2 regions of the Ruminococcus sp. 1001136sp1_2201st1_G3_2201SCRN_220225 genome follow, and region 1 is predicted to be linked to the other one. Evidence: riboswitches for the same ligand, from Rfam matches in the RefSeq annotation. Region 1 holds a riboswitch; the other holds the start of a gene.
What was found. Region 1 has a riboswitch for thiamine pyrophosphate ahead of thiD (bifunctional hydroxymethylpyrimidine kinase/phosphomethylpyrimidine kinase). Riboswitches for the same ligand answer to the same signal wherever they lie in the genome.
Positions count from the first base shown of each region.

Region 2: linked by a shared signal. The riboswitch ahead of AB5642_RS00250 (thiamine-binding protein) and the one ahead of thiD (bifunctional hydroxymethylpyrimidine kinase/phosphomethylpyrimidine kinase) in region 1 are both predicted to bind thiamine pyrophosphate.

Region 1 is NZ_JBCOME010000078.1:11,372-14,560, forward strand. Features, by position in the region: gene AB5642_RS18190 (alpha-glucosidase) at 1-1,101, shown strand, start outside; TPP riboswitch at 1,173-1,278, shown strand; partial or broken gene thiD (bifunctional hydroxymethylpyrimidine kinase/phosphomethylpyrimidine kinase) at 1,481-2,269, shown strand; gene cytX (putative hydroxymethylpyrimidine transporter CytX) at 2,415-3,189, shown strand, end outside.
Region 2 is NZ_JBCOME010000001.1:42,359-45,547, forward strand. Features, by position in the region: gene AB5642_RS00240 (ABC transporter substrate-binding protein) at 1-418, opposite strand, end outside; gene AB5642_RS00245 (ABC transporter permease) at 411-1,193, opposite strand; gene AB5642_RS00250 (thiamine-binding protein) at 1,162-1,458, opposite strand; TPP riboswitch at 1,604-1,710, opposite strand; gene AB5642_RS00255 (NUDIX domain-containing protein) at 1,915-2,421, opposite strand; gene AB5642_RS00260 (AAA family ATPase) at 2,514-3,189, opposite strand, start outside.

The DNA.
Region 1 (3,189 bases):
GACAAGGGTCTTGGCGGTTTCCGCATTGATGCTATCATTAATATCAAAAAAGCTCTTCCTATGCATGATTATGAGCCTGATCGTGAGGACGGACTCTGCAGCATTAATAAAATGCTGGAGGAAGCTACCGGAATCGGAGAATTTCTTGGAGAAATGCGTGACCGCACCTTCAAGCCTCACGATGCTTTTTCCGTAGGTGAGGTTTTCAACGCAAAAGACGAAGAGCTCCCGGATTTTATTGGAAACAATGGTTATTTTTCTTCTATGTTCGACTTTAACGAAACCATTTTCGGAGGTTCTGAAAAAGGCTGGTACGATTGCAAAGAAATCACACCTGACGACTACAAGCGCTGCTGTTTTGAGACACAGGCCAAAATGGGGGATTTCGGATTCGTTTCCAATATTATCGAGAATCATGACGAGCCTCGCGGTGTCAGTCACTATATTCCAGAAGGTGATTGCTGTGACACAAGCAAAAAAATGCTGGCAGCATTGAATTTCATGCTTCGTGGACTTCCCTTTATTTATCAGGGACAGGAGCTTGGCATGGAAAATATCCCGTTCAAATCTATTGACGAGGTAGATGATATTTCAACTCTGGATGAATATAAAGTTGCACTTGACGCCGGACTTACCCCGGAAGCAGCTTTGAAAGCTGTTGCCCGCCGCAGCCGTGACAATGCCCGTACCCCCATGCAGTGGACTGGTGAGGAAAATGCCGGATTTACAGCTGGTACACCGTGGCTTCGGGTAAATTCCAATTATACCGCAATTAATGTGGAAAAAGAGACGATTGATCCAAATTCCGTACTTAATTTCTATAAGAAACTGATCGCTCTTCGCAAGGATCCGGAATATAAAGAAACCGTTGTGTATGGTGCTCTGGAGCCCTTTATGGAAGATCGGCATAATTTAATGGCATACTACCGTAAAGGAGATAAAACTTTGCTTGTGGTTGGCAATTATCAGTGGGATGAGCAGGAAATTACACTTCCATCAGAATGCAAAAAGGTGCTGATCAATAACTACCCGGATATGGTTCTGGATGGAAATTCAGTTAAGCTGCATGGATATCAGGTGCTGGTTGTGGAGTTAGCGTAAACGATTTTCACGCTTGGTATTTATTGTATTCCAACACCTTATTGACAATTTTTCCCATTATTACTATAATAACAAAAGAACAGGGGAGCTTGTACACAGGCTGAGAGGAAATTGTGAATTTCGACCCTATTACCTGATGCGGATAATGCCGCCGTAGGAAGTCATCATGGGTTTGATTTTTTTCGGAGACACCTCATTGGGGTGTCTCTTTTTTCATATGGCAGCAATGCAGCGTTCGGCTGGGGGCACCACTTTCGGACGCTATATAAAATTAATGCATACATAACAACAGTGCCGGTTTGTAAAAAGATTTTTTCACGTTATAACTCATAACTCGTGGAAACTGCTTCAAACAAGGCCAAGAGAAAGGAAGAAAATTATGAGAACAGCATTAACAATCGCTGGAAGTGACTCCAGCGGAGGCGCCGGTATCCAGGCTGATATCAAGACAATGATCAGCAATGGAGTATATGCCATGAGTGCGATTACCGCACTTACCGCACAGAATACTACCGGTGTAACAGGTATTATGGAAGCAACGCCAGAATTTCTGGCAGACCAGCTGGATAATATTTTTACAGATATTTATCCGGATGCAGTGAAGATTGGAATGGTATCTTCCAGCGCTTTGATTGAAACCATTGCGACAAAGCTTCGCCAGTATGAAGCAAAGAACATTGTAGTAGACCCGGTTATGGTCGCCACAAGCGGAGCCAAGCTGATCAATGATGAAGCCATTGAAGCCCTTAAAAGTCAGCTTCTTCCAATGGCCACAGTCCTGACACCGAATATTCCGGAGGCAGAGGTTCTGTCCGGAATGAAAATAGAAACTGCCGAGGATATGATCAAAGCCGCTGCTGCCATCGGAGAGAAATACAGCTGTGCAGTGCTTTGCAAGGGTGGTCATCAGCTAAATGACGCCAATGACCTTCTGTGGCGCAAAGGCGATTACAAATGGTTCCAGGGAAAGCGGATCAACAATCCAAACACTCACGGAACAGGATGTACCTTATCCAGTGCCATTGCTTCTAATCTGGCAAAGGGATTTGACCTGGATACTTCCGTGGAGAGGGCAAAGAAATATATTTCCGGAGCACTTGCTGCTATGCTGGATCTTGGAAAAGGCAGTGGTCCTATGGATCACGGATTTGCAATAAAAAATGAATTCACACTGTCACATGACGAGATTACGGCAGAAGCCTCTGTCTTCACAAATGGGGAATCAGGCGTGTCAGCAAAACAAGCAGCCTCTGTCACTGCAGAATCTGAACTCTCAACCGTAAAACCGACACCAGATAAGGAGGCGAAATAACATGACCGAAAAACGTACTTCCATTTTTGAAAACGGCCTGATCTGGTTTGGCGCTGGTGTTTCCCTGGCGGAAATCCTCACTGGAACCTATTTTGCCTCACTTGGCTTTGGAAAAGGTCTTCTTGCCATTATCATCGGACATATTATTGGCTGTACCCTGCTTTTCCTCGCCGGAGTAATTGGCGGAAAAACACGCCGCAGTGCAATGGAAACTGTAAAAATGAGCTTTGGGGAAAAGGGCGGGATTTTCTTCTCCTTCCTGAATGTACTTCAGCTGGTTGGCTGGACTGCTATTATGATCTACGACGGAGCTCTGGCCGCAAACGGTGTGTTACATACCGGAAGCTGGGTATGGTGTCTGGTAATCGGTGCACTGATCGTACTGTGGATTTTTATCGGCATCACAAACCTTGGAAAAATCAACACCATCGCTATGGCAGCACTTTTTATCCTTACACTGGTACTCTGCAAGCTCATCTTCTTTGATGGCGGGACTGCACTTGCCATTGGCGAGGAAGCCATGTCCTTTGGTGCTGCGGTTGAGCTTTCTGTTGCAATGCCACTGTCCTGGCTGCCGCTGATCAGTGATTATACCCGCGAGGCGAAGGAGCCAGTGAAAGCAACTGCTGTAAGCTCTATTGTTTACGGTCTTGTAAGCTGCTGGATGTATGTAATCGGTATGGGTGCAGCGATTTATACCGGTGAATCCGACATTGCTCAGATTATGGTGAAAGCCGGACTGGGAATTGCAGGCCTTCTGATCATTGTATTTTCCA
Region 2 (3,189 bases), on a different contig from region 1:
AGGTTTTTCCGGTAAGTCCGGCTGGTTTATCAATTCCGTCACCTTTTCGGGAAAGGATTCCGGAGGTGTTGTGCTGAATGATTCCTGCAACTGCTGTGATTCCAAGAGGCTCGTCAAGTGCAAGGGAAGCAGCCATGGTATCCTGGGCCTCGATCGCAAACTGAGCCTGACCTGCTGCGCACATAAGGGCTGCACCATTTTCCGGTGGCTGAACGATTTCCACATCAAGACCAGCTTCTTCGTAGTAGCCTTTTGCCTGTGCTACATAAAGTCCGGTGTGGTTGGTATTCGGTGTCCAGTCCAGGCAGAATGTGATTTTCTCCTGTGCACCATCTTCTGCGTATACACCTGTAGGAACTGCAAGCACCATAGCTGCCGCTGCAACTGGTGCGATTACTTTTTTCAGATTCTTATTCATGATTTTTCTCCTTTTCTACCTGCAGCCATGGCATTGTGATCCGGCTGACAATATTTACTGCCAGAAGAAGTAAAAGGCTGATGATCACAATGAAGATAATGACTGCAAACATTTTATCAAAAGAATATGCTTTTTTTACACGGGTCATATAAACACCAAGTCCGTTAAATCCACCCAGCCACTCAGAAACAACTGCTCCTACAACTGCATAGGAAGCAGATATTTTCAGCCCGGAAAAAAACTGGGGCAAAGCACCTGGAAATTTCACATGGCGGAAAATCTGTGCCCGGCTGGCTCCCATGGCCTTCATCAGACGAATGGCATCCGGATCCACACTTTTATATCCATCCAGCAGTCCGATTGTAATTGGGAAAAAAGTGGTGATCACAACCAGAGTGATCTTAGGTGCCATTCCAAATCCCATCCAAAGCACCAGAATTGGCGCAATGGCAATGGTCGGTATGGTCTGCGTAATGATCATGATCGGATAAAATGCCTGATCCATTACACGGAACCGATCCATCATAGTTGCAAACACAAATGCCAGCGCGATTCCAATGAGAAGTCCGTAAAAGGATTCCAGCAAAGTGAATTTCGCATGGAAAAGTATGGTTGGCAGATCGCCAAACAGGGCTGTCAGCACTGCTACCGGAGATGGAAGCATGTAGGAGGGAACAATTCCCGAAATGCTTACCACTTCCCAGCCAAGCAGAATCACGGCCATGGCTGCAATTGGAGGTATCTTACTGGTGATGTTTGGTAACTTTCTTTTCAATGGTAAGTACATCCCCTTCTGGTTTATATGCAATTTTAACATATACGCTCATAGCCTTGCAGCCTGCGCGCTCAGCTACATGCTGACACTCTTTTACAATATCCATCAGCTGGTCGTAATCACCTTCAATGGTGGTCTCAAATGGTCCTACATAATAGTTCAGACCAGTGGATCTGATGTAGGCGATCACCTCGTCTACAATGCGGATAACTTCCTCTTCATCCTGTACATTTGGCAGTACCTGAATTGCTACACTTGCGTTCATTTTCTTTTCCTCCTATTTTCTGTCCCATAAACAGGACTTTGCGTTAAAAATCGAATAAGAACCATTCTTGAAACTGTGACGGAACTGAACAGGCTCTGTCAGTCAGTATGAAAAAAGAGCACCTGCCATCCAGACAAATGCTCCTAATTACATCGTTAAACACTTCCTACACTGGCATGATCCAACAGGTTAAAAGGGTCTAAGGACTACCTTACTCTCAGCTTCTCAATTGAAACTCCCCTGGTCTTTATTCAGATTTCGTTGCTTATTATAATACACCTTTCTTCAAATTACAAGAAACTATTTTTATCTCAATTATATTTTACATACCCTTAACAGAATTGTACTGCTCGCAGTCTGACCAGCACGCTCTAATTAATATTCCCATTTCATCAGAATTCGTAAAAAAAATCTCCCTGCATATCACAGTTATTTCCTGCAGAATATATAATAAATCTACAGATTCTCAAAGGCAGCCTGAATACTGTCATAGTGCAGGAATTTTCCCTGGGCTGCAAATTCCTTGATCTGATTCAGAGTGGCAAACATGTGGCCGTCTGTCTCTTCTTCCTGAAGGTGTAGATCTTCTTCTTTCACATCCATCACAAAGCGGTAAACATCTACGAAATAGTTGTCTCCCTCCCCTGGATTCTCTCTTTTGTAAGTAAAAAGATAGCCGCCCTGCGCACCGCTTACATCAAGGCCTGTCTCCTCTTTCACTTCGCGGAGTACAGCATCATAAGAAGATTCCCCTGCCTGTGCTGCACCGCCGGAAACTTCCCACCAGCCTGGTGCCCAGGCTTTTGTCATCACACGTTTGGTAATGAGAAACGTACCATCTGGTCTTGCCACTACTCCAAGTACGGTGAGATGGTATTCCCCGTCTTTTAAGCACCAGTCGTTTCGCTTCATGGTGCGGCCTGTAGGTTTCTTGTTAATATCATAGATGTCCCAGAATTCCAATTTTTATCACTCCTGTTATATGTTTCTCTTGTATATTTTTATATTATGATTATTTTGCGAATATTGTTATCGAATATAATAATTCATCTTTTCTATTTCAGAAGTTCCTCCACCATCTCTCTGGTATACTCTACCTTCTCTACATGGTTGACCTCGATCTGATACAGTGCATTTGCCGCAATGTGCTCTGCTGCCTGCTCCAGATCACGAATACCTGAAGTATTGGAATAACGCTGGATGATTGCCTCCAGCGCCCCCTCTGTGATAATGCACTCACTCTCTTCCATATGCATTCTCTTAAGAACTTTCGGAAGAGAGAATCTGGAAAAGATTACTTTCTTCTCCTCAGCTGTATAATCCGGAATATCAATTACTGCGAATCTGGACATCAGCGGTGCACTGATCTGGTCACGGTCATTTGCAGTAGCAATTGGATAAACACCGCCAGTTGGGATCATACACTCCATATAGTTATCTGTAAATCCAAGATTGTCCAGAAGGGTAAGAAGTACGTCTGCCGGATTTCCATTTCCTTTGCCGGAATTTGCCTTATCAAGCTCGTTAATAATAAATACCAGATTAGAGGCACCAGCCATGGAAAATGCCTCCATAATAATTCCGGGCTTTGCATTTGCGTAAATACGGGGGCTTCCGGTAAGCTGCTTAGAGTCGTTAATTGAGCTCATGTCCAGCGTAGTCCACGGAAGTTTCAGGATTCTTGCAACTGCATAGGCTATCTGGGATTTGCCAGTACCGGCAGGTCCGATC